Regions from separate parts of the Dysgonomonas sp. HDW5A genome, predicted to be linked through region 1. Evidence: riboswitches for the same ligand, from Rfam matches in the RefSeq annotation. Region 1 holds a riboswitch; the other holds the start of a gene.
The links. A riboswitch is a leader RNA that binds a small molecule or an ion and turns the genes downstream of it on or off. The one in region 1 is predicted to bind cobalamin.

Region 1 (8,571 bases):
ACTGCGGTAGCGGTAGAACCTATATATTGTACCGAGTATACCATCGCAATGTTAGATATTACGGTAGATAGTAAGGCGAGCATTACTAAATCGACTACACTCATCGTATCAGGAAATGCTTGTATACCTCCTGATAGTAAAGATTTCACTAGAAAGAATATGGAACTGAAAACCATAGCATATAAAGTCAGCTTAGAACCTGCCATATTGCTTATGCTCGATTTGTTAACTATAACAATATAAAGAGCATACATAAATGCTGATAGTAGTAGAAGCCCAATACCAAAAGGATTTAGTGTCGTGCCGTTTTCGCCTTTGTATAATAAGGACACTCCCAAAAATGCGATAACAATAGCTAACTGTGATATCTTAGGGATTTTTTCTTTAAAAAGTACAGCCATCAACAGAGCTACAAATACCGGATAGAGAAAAAGTATAGTAGCGGCTGTACCTACTGCTAGATATTGATATCCCCAGAATAAGCACTGTGCTGATAATGCAAATAATACACCGAGTGAGATTAAGGGTAACAGGTCTTTTCGTGTTATTGCAAAAGATTCTTTTTTGAAAAGCATCATTATGGCAATCAGTAATGATGTACAGGTAAACCGATAAAACAGCAATGAATCATAAAGCATTCCCTTTCCCAATATCGGAATGGCAAATAAAGGGATTAACCCGTATGTGGATGATGACAAACAACCCCAAAAATAACCTTTAACTTTCATCTCTTTACCTTAACAGCTAAGTGCAATATTATATATCTCCAATTTGGAATGCAAATGTATGATTTCTTTGAGATTCCAATCATTGAATTAATAAAACTTTTTGAACATATAATATCAACTACAGATGGGGATAATTTATAATTGACAAGGATGTATTCTTTATTACAAAATAGTATGTATCTTTGCACTATGACACGTAATTTATTAAAATCGGATTTGGTGTAATAAACAATCTGTTCTTCTGATACAGATTGTCCCTTCGTTAGCTCTCGGATAACTTCTTTCGAGAGTATTTCTCTATAATTATAATTTTAGTTTTTTTTTTATCTGTGTACAATGATAATAGCATCGTTATGCTTTATATCGTATGCAAAATACATTACAACAATGAGTAACGAAAATATTACAACTATTCATGAATTCGATTTTAATTTAATCTGTGAATTCTTTTTAAATACCGAACGACAAGGACCCGGAAGTCCCGAAATAACCCTTAAAGCATTGAGCTTTATCGATAATCTTACTGATAGATCTCTTATAGCTGATATCGGTTGTGGAACAGGTGGTCAGACTATGGTATTGGCTCAACAGGCACCCGGACATATTACAGGTTTCGATCTTTTTCCGGCATTTATTGACCGGTTCAATACTAATGCCGGTGAGCTGAATCTACAGGATAGGGTAAAAGGTGTTATCTGTTCGATGGACAATCTTCCTTTTCAGAATGAAGAGTTGGATTTGATCTGGTCGGAAGGAGCAATTTATAATATCGGTTTTGAACGTGGACTGAACGAGTGGCGTAAGTTTCTCAAGACAGGAGGCTATATCGCTGTTACCGAAAGTTCGTGGTTGACCGACAAACGTCCTGCTGAAATTGAGAATTACTGCATGCCGCATTTTCCGGAAATGAATACCATCTCTAATAAAGTAGCTCAGATAGAGAAGGCAGGATATATGCCTGTTGCAACCTTTACTCTGCCTACAACCTGTTGGACAGATCATTATTTTTCTCCATTGATCAGGGCACAAGAGATGTTTCTTGATAAATATGCAGGAAATAAAACTGTTGAAGAATTTGTAGAACTTCAACGTTACGATGCGGAAATATATAGCAAGTACAACGAATTCTATGGCTATGTATTTTACATCGCTAAAAAGATTTAGTAACTTTTTAGTGTAATAAAAAAGAGTTGATTAGAAATATCTAATCAACTCTTTTGCTTTAAATATGAGGAGTTTAATTCTTATCCTTTTTTCAGGAAGCATGTTTTTAGAACGATGCTCGATCCGTCTATTTTACAATCTACTTCTTCAGGATTTTCGGTCAGTCTGATACTTTTTACTTTTGTACCCCTTTTTATGACCATCGACGAACCTTTTACTTTCAGATCTTTGATAACCGTTACTGCATCACCGTCGATAAGCTCCGTTCCGTTGCTGTCTCGTGGCGTGTCGTCTGCTTCTACATCATTGCCATCAGTAGTCCACTCGTAACTGCAATCGGGACAGATATATACTGTGCCGTCGAAATACGTATTTTCCATGTCACACTGTGGACAATTGGGTGCTTCTGCCATTCTCTTTAAGTTTTAGTTAATTAATAAGAACTCCAAAGATAAGGTAAATAAGGCTTCAAGACAAATGAGATATCAGCCGAGTGATTATTCGAATAATTTCATTAAATCCAATTCCGCCCAATAGATGTGTGTGTATCCTGCAATCGTGTTCTTATATCTGATCAGTTTTGTATCTACTGGCATTCCTTTGGCATTACGGATTTGAGTGAGAGATGACAGGTTATTTTCAGGATCTTCTGTTTTAGAATAATGAAATTCGTGACCTTTGATCGATTGTCCGTTGTAATTAAACGAACGATAGCCTAATTTCAATTTCATGTGCTGCATCGTAGCCTTTTGTTTCAGAATATTTACCATCGGATATTCCACCCCGTCTTTATCGGCAATAGAAGTACATAGATACATCATACCCCCACATTCGGCAATGAGTTTACCTTCGTTTTCTATATAGGAGTTAATGCTTTCCAGCATCGGCTTATTAGAGCTTAATTCCGATAGATATAACTCAGGATATCCTCCCGGAAGATATACCAGGTCTGAATGTGATGGTAATTTTTTATCAGTAATGGGACTGAAAAATGTAACGTTACCCAATTGTTTCAGGTATTCGATATTTTCGTGATAGATGAAATTGAATGCCTCGTCATAGGCGACCGAAATATTTAGGTTGCCTTTTTCTGTCTTTGCCTCTTTCGATATATATAGAGGTCTGATTATTGAAGTTATCTCGAGTAATCGGTCAACATTGATATGCTTTTCGATAAGGTCTGCAACCTTATTTGCAAATTCATCAAAAATAAATTCTTTTTCGATATTTAAACCCAGATGGCGGGAGGGAATTTCCACATTTGTATCTTTCGGTAAATAGCCGAGAGCTTCGAGTCCCACATCTTCACAAGCATCTTTCAGATAGCTGTAATGGCTTTCGGATGCAACAAAGTTGAAGATAACACCTACTACCTTTATTCCTTTATAAAAGTTCTTAAACCCATACAATAAAGCTGCCGAAGAATAAGCCATCGATTTGGCATTGATAACCAAAACAACAGGCAGATCGAGTAATTCGGCTATTTGTGCACTGCTGCCTTCCATTCGGTCGTAACCATCGTATAAACCCATAACCCCTTCGACAATGCAGGCATCGTTTTGAGCTGTATATTTGGTGTATACCGATTTTACATGATCGGACGACGCTAGAAATACATCGAGATTAATCGAATGATTCCCCGATGCCATATCGTGGTATTTGGTATCTATATAATCAGGGCCACACTTAAAAGGCTGGGTTCTTAGCCCTCTGTTTTTCAGAGCTCTGAGTAATCCCAATGTAACGGTTGTTTTGCCCGATCCCGAGGTTGTAGCGGATATTAATAGACGAGATAGCTTATCCATATAAAAGTATAATAAGTAACGTTAAATATTTGGTATTGTATTTTATAAGCATAAAAGCACCAGGTTATTATGCTTTTCGAAGTGACAAAAGGTCTTCGGATTAAGGTTTACAAAAATATAAAATCTATATCATAAACTGCATCTATCATACTATTTGTTTTATTTATTTTTCTGAATACAGTCTCTCTAAAATAGATTAAAAGTATCTTTGCATCCGTTAAGGTGATGCTTGGAGACATCCGTCTCGAGCATTTAAAAGGGAATTCGGTCAGAATCCGAAACAGTGCCCGCTACTGTGAACTCTTTAAAATTTTGAACAAATCTTTTGCCACTGTTCTTGTGAATGAATGGGAAGGCGTTCAAAATAGAGTGAGTCAGGAAACCTGCCTAACAAACCAGTTATTTACATATTCTCGGGGTCAAGAATATTTTTATAAACAATTTATTTTCATTCTTAAATGAGAAAGAAACTATTGCTGACGGCACTGGGGTGCTGTGTAGTAAGTGTTGCTTTGGCTCAGATGACTTTGCAAGGAAAAGTTGTTGATGAGGACGGGCAACCTGTATTGTGTGCAACGGTACGTTTGGAGAAAACGACAATCAGTGCAGTGACTAACGGCAAGGGCGAATTTGTATTCAAAGATGTGCCCAATGGTGAGTATGTAATGCGGACGAGTCGTATGGACTTCGAGACCCAAAAACACGATGTAAGCCGTACGGATAACAATCTGCTTATCCGGCTGAAAAAATCTTATTTAAACCTCAATGAGGTGGTTGTGACCGGAACAGGAACCTATCACCGCTTGAAAGACACTCCCGTTCCTGTTGAAGTAATAACTGCTAAAGAAATTGCTAATACGGGAGCTCTCAACTTCGAAGATGCCATATCGGCTTTATCTACTTCCATTAATACCAAAGGTGCTTACAATATAGTGATGAACGGACTCAGAAACAAGCAAGTACTGATTCTGGTCGATGGTAAGCGTCTAGCCGGTGATGTTGGAGGAGACAACGATCTGGAGCGTATCGACATGAGTAATATCAAACGCATAGAGGTGGTAAAAGGAGGTGCATCGTCGCTTTACGGATCCGAAGCAATGGGAGGCGTAATTAATATTATAACCAATACTCCTCAGAACTCGATGGATATTGTTTCCGCTACACGGATATCCAAATACGGTCAATTCAATCAGAATGCGAACGTTGGTTTTAAGGTTGGTAAATTTATATCGCAAACCACTTACCAACGCAGGCAGACCGAGGGATGGCAATTGAGTCCGTATGAAATAAAATCATTAAGCAAGCCTACTCGTGATACTTTGGTCGAAACAGGAAAGCAGGCTATGGCAGCTTATCACTCGAATACGGTTTCTCAGAAATTTGTATACAATCCGACAAAGAAATCGTCAGTTTATACCAAAGGGGTTTACTTCGATAAAAAAACAGACCGTCCCTATGCTGATTATGTTTACGATATGTTTTACAAAGATTATAATTTTGCTTTGGGCGGCGATTATCATTTCAGAAAACATATCAATTACATCACCTTCGACAGCTATTTTGATAACTACGAATACTATAAAGATTACCTCAAAAAGTCAGGAAAGTTTGAAGCCGGAGATCGTGATCTAACCAAGCGTCAACGTCTTTTTAATACCACCGTAAAAGGGGTATTTAGCCTGGGCGAAAATAACAAACTGAATACGGGTTTGGACTTTATGAATGAGTACATGAAGAACCCCGAAAGCTTGGCTGAATCAAAATCTGCATATACGATGGCATTTTATGCTCAGGATGAAATTAAAGTCATAGAGCGTCTCTCGGTAGTTGCTGGATTCCGTTTGCTTCATCACGAGACATTCAAGAATAAGTTTACTCCAAAAGCTTCGGCTATGTATGCTTTGGATCATTTCAATTTCAGAGCATCGTATGCAATGGGATTCAGGGCACCCAATTTGCAGGAGTTATATTATGATAAGATCTCGGGAAGTATGGTTAGTCAGGGAAATATTAACCTGAAACCCGAACGGTCTAATTACTTCTCTTTGAATACCGAATACATCAGCGATCATTTTACATTTTCGATAACAGGCTACATCAATAATATAAAAGATATTATCGACAGGCAGGTACAACCCTTGACTCCGGAGGATGAAGCAGGCGGAATCAAAACCCGTTATATGTATAATAATGTATCGAAAGCCCGTACACAAGGCGTAGATGTCGCCATAAATACTTTTCTGGGCGATGGATTTTCGATAGGAATCAATTACAGTTATTTGGATGCACGTAACAGGATAGATAACAAGCCATTGTTCGGGTCGAGCCGCCATACAGGAATTCTGAACGGAAACTGGATGAAAGAATGGAAAAGCTACCGATTGAATGTGAACCTGAATAGTCGTTTACAGAGCGAGACATATTACACAGATATGAATGCACGTCCTTTCCAGTTGTGGAATCTGGCAACCAGCCATTCTTTTACAGGGGCAAAGAATCTGATTTTTGAACCCGGATTCGGAATCGAGAATATATTTAATTTCAGAGATGAAAAACCTTTCGGGAGTAAATATGCAACTACTTCACCGGGAAGAACCGTATTTGCGAGCTTAACCTTAAAGTTTAAAAAGTAATGAAAAATCTGTTTCTTATATTATCAATCATTGCTTCGGTACTGAACGTATCTGCGCATGGTGGGAAAAACCACGAGCATTCTGATATTTTTGAGAATGTGCAAGCGGGCGATAAAGTTGCCATCTTGATGGTACACTTTGGAACGACACACGACGATACCCGTTCTTTAACCATAGATGCTATGAATAAAAAAGCTCAGGCAGAGTTTCCCGATGTAGAACTGCGTGAAGCATATACGGCACGTATAGTAATTAAGCGTCTGGGAGAAAGAGGAATCGTAAAACAAAAACCGTTGGATGTTCTGAACCAATTACAGAAGGAGGGGTATACCTATGTTTTGGTACAAACCTCTACTATAATTGATGGTGTGGAAATGGAATCTTTGCAGAAGGATATTGCCGAAGTGCAATCGCAATTCAAAGAAATCAGAATTGGCGATCCCTTGTTGTACAGTCCCGAAGATTACGAAAACCTGATAAATGTATTAACCAAAGATATTGATTCCCAAACTGCTTATGTTTGGGTAGGGCATGGAACCTATGATTCTAATACCGCACAATATGCAATGCTCGATTACATGCTGAAAGCTAAAGGACATAAAAATTGTTTTGTGGGAACTATCGAAGGATACCCGTCTTATGACGATATGTTGCAACAATTGAAAGCATCGGGATTGAAAAGAGTCGTACTTGTACCTCTTATGTTTGTTGCCGGAGAGCACGCCAAAAATGACATTGCCGAGGACTGGAAAACAGATCTGGAGAAAGAAGGCTATTCGGTGGATGTGAAAATGGAAGGATTGGGACAAAATCCCGAAATACAGGATCTATACATTTCCCATTTGAAGTTTATCTCAGGACATCGTAAAATCGGTATCATGGAAAAAAAAGCTATCTATGAAGTTACCGGTGAAAAGATGTAGTAGGGGCGTCAACCCTTTTTTCTCAAAACATATAGATATTCCCAATATATAAGGAAATCATGAAAAAAATAATTTTTTCTGCTATCGCATTGATGGCAGCGGTTGTTATGTCAGCTCAAAATAAGAGCATGGTAGATACAGTGTATTCTATCAGTGAAGTAGAAGTAGTAGATTTCAGTAGAAAAAAAGTAGAAATAGGCAAGTTGGATGTTCCCATCGAATATCTGCCGATGACCATAAATACAGTGTCTTTCAAAGACCTTGAAATACGAGGAATTACCAATATCGAAGACGCTGTAAAATTTCTTCCCGGTGTGCGTATGCAAACCTCTTACGGAGCATTTCAAACCCTTACGGTTCGAGGTTTTAATTATACCCCCATCATGGTGGATGGTATAAGGGATGAACGAACTATGATAAACTCTTATCCTGTGGCTGATCTTACGGATATCGAGTCGATGGAATTATTGAAAGGACCGGCATCGGTTCTTTACGGACAATCCGTTATCGGTGGAGTTCTCAATATTGTCAGAAAATCGCCTACTCCTTACAATGTGGTGAATGCTCGTATGGCGTATGGAAGTTGGGAGAACAAACAAGCTACCATGGATTTTGGCGGAAAGCTATACAAATCGGTCAATTATAGAGCATTACTCAATTATGCCGATCAGAACGGATGGAGGGATAACGGAAACAAACGTTTCTCGGGTTATTTTGCCTTAGCCTCTAAAATAGATGCCACAAGTAACATTGATGTTCGTGGAGGATTCAACCGTGACTGGTATGGTACAGAGATAGGTTTACCACCTAATATTACAAACGATGTGTACAGCAAAGATGGAACTCTGTTTCTTCAAAAAGGTCAGATGCAATCGGGGCTGAATAGAGAATCGCGTTACAACAGTCAGTCCGATTTTTTCCAAAACTACGGATGGAATGTTACCATGAAATACGATAAAAAGTTTGGCGACAATCTGAAACTTCAAAATTACGCTTCGTATTATGACGATGATATTAATTATTTCGGAACAGAAAGTCTAAAATATCTGGAGAGTAACGATGCTATTTATGATCATTTCTATCTCACCAAGAATAAAGCAGGAGACGAAATTCGCAAATATATCTGTCTCGATACCGTATATCTGGCATCTCCCCTGCGTTTTTCTCATATGGCGAAAACATTTAGCAATCAATTCGACTTGTCGGGAAGCTTTTATACAGGAAGTATTAAGCATAATTTCATCGGAGGATATACATTTTCGCAAATGAATCGTAACTCGTATACAGGGTATAATCTGGCACCCGTAAACGATCCGCT
Region 2 (8,571 bases), 390 kb from region 1:
ACACGCAGTGTATATGGAGCAGAAGCGCAATACCTATTGGCTAAAACCTATCTAAAGAATGGGAATTACGATAAGGCAGAACAACAAGTCCTTGCATTGATGAAGCAAGGTACACCTCATGCCTATTGGATGGCTCAATCGATAATCGTATTATCAGATACCTATTTGGCAAAAGGCGATAAGTTTCAGGCAAAACAATACCTTGAAAGTTTAAAAGCGAACTATACAGGTAATGAAACTGATATTCAATCGATGATAAATGACCGTTTAACTCAATTAAATAAATAAGGTCATAAACCTTTGCAATTAAGCCCCACCCGACCACACTCTAAGCAGGAAAGGGTTAGGAGAGGTCTAAAATACAGTAATAAACAGGTCTGAGGCCTTACTTAAATTAAAAGATAATGAATACATTATATAAAACTTTATTTATTAGCACATTGGGATTAAGCGTTGCATCCATAAACATATCAGCCCAAACTGCCGCTAAAGATACAACGCTTAACCGTCAGGTTTCTCTCGAAAGAGAATATACACCAACCATTCAGGATGCATCAAAAGTCAATACGCTTCCGGCTCTCCACGAACCGCAAAAGAAGCAGTACGATATAAAGTTCGAGAACAGCATCCCAAATATGAATATTGCCTCTTATCCGATTGGAAATCCAGGATCAGGCGATATCAGAACAAAAATAGACTACAGTAAACATCGTGGCTATTTCTTGTTTGGAGCAGGTATGTATTCCAACTTAGATGGTGCGGCCGGATACAGAATAGTGGATTCAAAAAATGACCGGTTAGATATTTTTGCAACCCACAATTCTACTGATGGTAAAATAAAATACCTAAATCCAAATTCTCTTCTTGACCAAGCCAAAGCTAAAAACATGGAGAATCTGATAAAAGCAAAATACAGCCACGACTTTGAATCATTAACATGGCATGTGAACGGATCATTCTTTAATAACACCTTTAACTATTATGGCAATCCCTACATATTCAGTGCGGCGGATCAAGATCCTTCTCTTTATGAAGGTTTTATGAAGAACAATCAGAATATTAATGTTATTGAAGCTGAAACAGGAATAACATCCAAAGAACAAAACGATGCATTGTATTATTCTGCAAATGTAAAATACAATAACTTCTCTACTAAATATGGCCCCAATGTAAATTATGACGGTATTTCGGGAAGTATATTCGACGCCTTGGTTAACATTGCAGCTCCCCTGCAAACAGATCATAAAGCCGGTGTAGAAGGAGGTATATTTTTCCAAACATTTAGCAATACAGACTTTCTTCCTTTGTTAGATAAGGATCCGTTTCATAATCTGACTATTTTTAAAGCTAAGCCATATTATAGTATAGAAGGTGGAAATTTTCAATTGTCTTTAGGTGCTAACATAAATTGGGCATCTGACATTGAGAACAAATTTGTAGTTGCTCCGGCAATCAAAACATCTTGGAACTTCGATGAAAAAAGTTTATTGTATTTCAATGTAGATGGAGGCATAAATGACAATAATGTTGTAGAAATGAACCGTGTGAATCGATATATCAACCCCGCATCACGTGTATTTATTTCTCAAACATTATACGACGCACAAATTGGTGTAAGATCGGGAGTTATAAGTGGTTTTGAGTTTGACATCTTCGGCGGTTATAAATATACGAAAGACGAACACCTGTTTGTTCCAAACGAATCACCATCATGGGGTAACGTATCTGAAATGATGTATGCAAATTTAGGTGCCGGACATTTTGGCGGGGCATTAAAAACAAAATTGATCCCATATACCGATCTTTCTTTAAAAGCTCTGACTCACTTTTACAGTGTCAGCAAATATACTTTAACCGATACAGCCCCTGACAAAAAAGAAGCATGGGGACTGCCCAGCTTCACTCTTGATTTTAATGCTGATTTTTCATTTATCGAGAATCTCACGTTCTCAGTTAATTACATATTCGAAGGAGGACGTAAGACATATGTAAACAATGCTTCAACCAATATGAACAATATCAATGAGCTAAATATCAAAGGAAGCTATAACATATTAGACTGGCTATCATTCTATGTGAAAGCAAACAACGTTATGAGCCAAAAATATGAAAGATATTACGGCTATACCAATCAAGGAATTAATGCCCTTGGAGGAATAAGCTTAAAATTCTAAACTAAAGATTCTTATACAATAGAACAGCCCTTTTCTTATATTCGAGAGAGGGCTGTTTTATTATATATAGTTAAATAGCAAATCTGAGAAAAAAAAGAGATTTTGGTTATAGCCTGCTTGATGCTTTATGGCTTAATTTGCATTAAAATAGAATATATTAAACAGATATATAACAAACAATCAATTACTAACTCGAAATCTAAAGCTGTGCCCGGAAAACACATTCCATAATATCTCAATTTATATAGGACTCTCCTTCTCCTATAGGCACATTCTTGGAACAAAAGATCTTTCCTTCATTTAGGAAAGATTTTTTTGTTTCTTTAGCTAACATCAATCAGACATTTTATTATCTTTACAACTGTTTTTGGTGTTATTCTATCACAATGCTCGATGGAATAATGAAAAGGGAATCCGGTGAAAATCCGGAACAGACCCGCTGCTGTAAGCTTCATTAAGAGTTTCTAGACAATACTCAAACCACTGTCGCAAACAGTGAACAGAAAGCAGTAAACAACAAATTTGTTGATAACTGATAACTGCCAGCTGAAGGATGGGAAGGGTGTTTAGAAATGAAGTAAGTCAGAAGACCTGCCGAAAATAGTACAGGCAAACAACTTTCGGGAAATAAAGTTAATGCAACACATCATTCAAATAAACCATTTGACCTTTAAAAATATAAAGAATGGATAAAACATGTCCTAGTTGCTCTTCTACATTCACCTGTCGAGTGGATCAGATAGAATTGTGTAACTGCACAAAATTAAATCTGGAGAAAGGAGTCAGAGAATACATCAAGACCACATACGGAAATTGTCTTTGCTTTGATTGCCTGAAGAAAATAAACGACAAATTTTCACTTTTATCCGTAAGTAAAACAATTGAATAAGGATGCTAAATTTGAAAACAGAAATTAGTCATTTATCAATTCTTTTAATACAAGTAAAATGATTAAATTTGGAAATAGATTTTGTATAAGATGAAATATACCCTCAGTGTTATCAAAAAAGATTCTAATAACTAAAATTATAAACAAAACCGAATAAACAATGCTAAACGAATTTACAATCAGTCGAGGAAAAGCGATGATTAATTTCTCGCTGAAATATTGTGACAACCGTCAGAAACTTTTGAATAGTTATGGTTTTAAAAAAGTAATCGACTCATTTATTCAGGTATTGAAGAAAGATAACGTCATTATATATGACTATTATATTAAATACTTCAATAATAAAGATGATGAATTTGCTCAATCACTTGTTCAAGTATTCAAGTTTCTAACAGTTTGTGACGAAAACGAGATAGTAAAAGTAGACAATAGATATTCGGTTTGCTTCGCAGATAAAGATCTTTTCATTGAACTTATCGAACTATTATATTCATACTGGAGACGTTTAGACCGCATCTCTATTGTACGCAACTCGAGCCTTGGCGAAGGTTTGCAAGATGTTAGGTTTACTCAGGCAAATTCTCAATTCAACGACCTTATCCTTGCAACCTATCGCCGCATCGAAGAAACGGTTATGGGATTCCAACACAGAGTATATCGTCAACTGATTGCAGGGGCTAATGCCGGTCTTATCCTGAATGACGAAGTATCATGGAATTGTCCTATTGAATATAAAGGACTATCGGCAGTGCCATTTATTAGTACTGTGATATTTCAACCACCATTGATTACTTATACTAAGCGAAATACACGTGACGGAATTTTTCAGGAACACTCTTCGAATCCCGTTGCAAATATATCTTTGAATGACGATGAATGGTTTGTATTCCCTGCCTGGGTTGGCAATATGCTTACATTTGTTTATTTCCACAAAGACTTTATCGATCACGGTTTAGGCTTGTCTAATCTTTTCGAATTAGCAACACCAAGCAGTTATATCGGTAAGAAACCCGATATGATCTATGTATTTGGTTATGCCGACGGTCATGAAGAAAAACGTACTTTCTACTACAAAGACAAACAGAATGACATCCTTATCGGATATGCAAACTATTGCGATGATATCGACTACTTCGGTTATATGAAAAAAATGCTCCTTACACTTCACAATGTGAAGCAAATGGAGAATGGTCGTTTACCAATACACGGTGCGATGGTAAACATTGCATTGAAGAACGGAAAAGAATCAAATATCATCATCATGGGTGATAGTGGTGCCGGAAAATCTGAAAGCCTAGAGGCATTCCGCAACCTGAATGAAAAATATATCAGACACATGCGTATCATTTTCGATGACATGGGTTATTTGAATATCGAAGCCGATGGCTCGGTAAAAGGATATGGTACTGAGATCGGAGCATTTGTCCGTGTGGATGACCTTGATCCTTCATACGCTTATCAACAATTAGACCGTGGAATATATACAAATCCGGATAAAGTAAATGCCCGTGTAACTATTCCGGTTTCAACTTATGAAGTTATTTCGAAAGGATACAAAGTAGATTATATGCTTTATGCCAATAATTATACTGAGACCGATCAGAAAATTAAATTTTTCGATAATCTGGATAAAGCTATCGAGGTTTTTGAAGACGGAGCAAGAAAAGCGAAAGGAACTACAACTGAGGTTGGTTTAGTAAAATCTTATTTTGCAAACCCATTCGGACCTGTTCAGGAAAGAGAAGTTGCGGAGAAATTAGTTCGCCAATACTTCACAAAGATGAATGAGAACCAAGTTAAGATCGGTGAAATACATACATCTCTTGCTATTGACGGTCAAACTAAAGAAGGTCCACGTTTAGCTGCAGAAGAATTATTCAGTCTGATAAATGAATAAAGGTCACATACCTTTTCATTACTTCTGTTAGAATAAAACAATATCTCCTTTATAATTGAGTTTATACCTTTTATAAAGGAGATATATTGAATATAAACTAATATAAAAACAAAAACTATGAGTCAATCAAATTCTTTGATGAACGACAACATAGCAATGCTCGGAAAACTACTTGGTGAAACCATCAAGGGAGCATTGGGTGAAGGCACCTATGAACGCGTCGAAACAATTCGCCAATTATCAAAAGCTTCTCATAACGGAGATACAAAGGCACATGATAAGTTGGTAGAAACTCTTCAGAATCTGCCCGACAAAGATTTTTTACCGGTTGCGCAAGCATTTAATCAGTTTCTGAATCTGACTAATACTGCGGAACAATACGACACTATTTCTCAGCATGCAATGGGAAAAGATAATCCGGTGAACTTCGCCCGTATCTACAATACATTACAAGGCAAAGGAGTAAATGATGAAGACATAAAAAAAGCGATCAATGAAATATCCATTGACCTGGTTTTGACTGCTCACCCGACAGAGATAAATCGCCGATCTTTAATTAACAACCTTAATGAAGTAAGCGAGTGCCTTCAGCAATTAGATCACGATGATATCGTAAGCTATAAACAAGAACATATAATGAGTCGTTTGAAACAACTTATTATTCAATACTGGTTTACTGCTGAGATACGCAAAGACAGGCCAACACCCAACGAAGAGGCTAAATGGGGTTACGATGTTATCGAAAGTAGCCTTTGGGAAGCTGTACCCTCTTTTCTGAAAGAATTAAATAAACAAATGGAAGCCTCTATAGGATACACAATCCCGGTAGAAGCTCGCCCAATACATTTCACCTCTTGGATGGGTGGTGACCGCGATGGTAACCCCAATGTTACTGCTGTAGTTACTAAAGATGTACTTCTACAAAGCCGCAAACGTGCAGCAACTCTTTTCTTAAAAGATATAGAAGTATTGGTTAAAGAACTATCTATGTTTAATTGTACTGCTGAATTCAGAGTATATTTGGGCGATGCCGAAGTACAGGAACCATATAGAGCTTTAATGAAAAAGCTTCGTTCGAAACTCAAAAAGACCATTATATATCTGGATGAGAAAATCGAAGGAAAACACGTAACAATAAATGATGACATCATTTATTACAACGAGCAATTGTGGGAACCTCTAATCAAATGCTACGATTCTCTTATTGCTTGCGGTATGGAAAGTATTGCAGGCGATAAATTATTGGATACCCTACGTCGTGTAAAATGTTTTGGAGTTACCCTTGTTAAGATTGATATACGTCAGGAAAGTACCAGACATACAGAAGCATTATCGGAATTAACCCTTTATCTGGGGTTAGGCGATTATGCTGCATGGTCTGAAGCAGAGAAGCAAGCCTTCCTTATAAAAGAATTATCCTCTAAAAGACCATTGATTCCTCAACAGTGGGAACCTAGTCCCGAAACAAAAGAGGTGCTGGACACTTGTAAAGTTATTGCAGAAACTCCACAAGGTGTAATTCCCGTGTATGTTATCTCAATGGCTCGCACCCCTTCTGATGTTCTGGCAGTTCACCTGTTATTAAAAGACACAGGATGTCCTTATATGCTACCTGTAGCTCCATTATTTGAAACTCTTAATGACCTCAACAATGCTTCTGATGTTATGCAACAATTGCTGAATATCGGTTGGTATAGAGGCATCATCGGCAACAAACAAATGGTTATGATTGGATATTCAGATTCGGCTAAAGATGCAGGTGCATTGGCAGCAGGATGGGCACAATACAGTGCACAGGAAGCACTACTCAAAACATGTAATGATGCAGGAGTTTTACTTACCTTGTTTCATGGTAGAGGCGGAACAATCGGTAGAGGCGGAGGTCCTGCTAAAATAGCATTATTCTCTCAGCCTCCGGGATCTTTAAAAGGTGGACTTCGTGTTACCGAACAAGGAGAAATGATTCGTTTCAAATTAGGATTACCCGATCTGGCAATTTCAACATTGTCTCTTTATATAGATGCCATTTTGGAAGCAAACTTATTGCCTCCTCCTGCACCTCAAGAGGAATGGAGAAAAACGATGGACGAGTTGTCGGATATTTCATGCAAAATATACCAAGACCTTGTTAGAAAAAATGATGATTTCATCCCTTATTTCTATCAGGCAACGCCCGAAGCAGAGTTGGCAAAATTACCTTTAGGTTCACGTCCTGCAAAACGTAAGTCAACAGGAGGTGTGGAAAGCCTACGTGCCATTCCCTGGATTTTCGGTTGGTCACAAAACAGACTTATGCTTCCGGCATGGTTGGGAGCGGGGCAAGCTTTACAGCAAGTTATTGATAATGGCAAAATGAATATACTGGAAACCATGTATCAGGACTGGCCTTTCTTTAATACTCGCATTAGTATGCTCGAGATGGTTTACGCAAAAGCAGACAGCCGTATTGCAGCTTATTATGACCAACGATTAGTTGATAAAAATATTCAGTATTTGGGAGCGGAACTACGCGACCAGCTGGCAAAAGACACTGCTACCATATTAAATATTGCTCATGATAATTCATTGATGGAAAACTTACCTCTTATTGCTAGTAATATTGCTATGAGAAATATTTACACAGTTCCATTGAACCTTCTTCAAGTTGAATTACTTCAACGCGTAAGGAGTAACGAGGTACATCCTCAAGAATTAGAGCAAGCATTAATGGTTACTATTTCGGGAATTGCTGCCGGAATGAGAAATACCGGATGACCTGATTATCCAATTCAATTAAATAACAAAGGGGAACATAACTTATTATGTTCCCCTTTATTTATACAATGCCCCGTCCTAAAATAAGCTGGCACATAATATATATAATACTTATCTTTCCATAAGTTTATAACCCACTTTAGATATTGTAACTAATTCAACATAAGGATTTCCTTCCAAATATTTTCTTATCTTATGTGTCAGATTATTCAAAGAGTGTTCTTTCTGATATACATCTTCTTCACCCCATAAAAGCCAAACAATACTTTCTTTGGTTACCACTCCATTTGCATTTTCGCAAAGCAAGCGTAAAAAAGCAGCCTCAGTCTTTGCAACTCTAAGCTCTTGGCCATCATATTCTATTACCTGATCAATCGGACTAAACGAAAAACCAGAGAATACAAACTTCTTGGAGCCTGACTCTGTAACTCTATTTAAAAGATTATTGATTCGAGCCAATAACTCCTTTGTTCCATAAGGTTTCTTTTGATAATCTACATGCCTTAGCTTAAGCCCTCGCTCAACATCTTTGAAATGAGTTTTTCCTGTGGTAAATATTATAGGTAAAGAAGTGTTGGATAGTCTTACTTTTTCTGCAACTTCAAACCCGTTCATATCTCCAGCCAAATCGACATCCATTAATATAAGATCAATCGGATTTTCGTCAATTGCTTCCATTACATATTCACCTCTCTTTACATGTTGTACACCGAATCCCTCAACTTCCAGATTCTCCGACAACATAAAAGCTAAATTCTCATCATCCTCTACTAATAGTATATTTGCCATAGACATAAGTTTGTAAAATGTGCTTAAAATTAATCTGTTCTGCAAAGATAATAAAGTTTAACTTACTC

Region 2: linked by a shared signal. The riboswitch ahead of G7050_RS09685 (cysteine-rich CWC family protein) and the one ahead of G7050_RS11295 (TonB-dependent receptor) in region 1 are both predicted to bind cobalamin.

The regions. Positions count from the first base shown of each region.
Region 1 is NZ_CP049857.1:2,711,839-2,720,409, forward strand. It holds gene G7050_RS11275 (DMT family transporter) at 1-728, opposite strand, end outside; gene G7050_RS11280 (class I SAM-dependent methyltransferase) at 1,116-1,892, shown strand; gene G7050_RS11285 (zinc ribbon domain-containing protein YjdM) at 1,973-2,305, opposite strand; gene G7050_RS11290 (cobyrinate a,c-diamide synthase) at 2,390-3,697, opposite strand; cobalamin riboswitch at 3,901-4,103, shown strand; gene G7050_RS11295 (TonB-dependent receptor) at 4,156-6,330, shown strand; gene G7050_RS11300 (sirohydrochlorin cobaltochelatase) at 6,330-7,253, shown strand; gene G7050_RS11305 (TonB-dependent siderophore receptor) at 7,313-8,571, shown strand, end outside.
Region 2 is NZ_CP049857.1:2,317,680-2,326,250, reverse strand. It holds gene G7050_RS09695 (tetratricopeptide repeat protein) at 1-288, shown strand, start outside; gene G7050_RS09690 (hypothetical protein) at 405-2,174, shown strand; cobalamin riboswitch at 2,526-2,788, shown strand; gene G7050_RS09685 (cysteine-rich CWC family protein) at 2,860-3,063, shown strand; gene G7050_RS09680 (phosphoenolpyruvate carboxykinase) at 3,224-4,960, shown strand; gene ppc (phosphoenolpyruvate carboxylase) at 5,078-7,714, shown strand; gene G7050_RS09670 (response regulator transcription factor) at 7,826-8,503, opposite strand.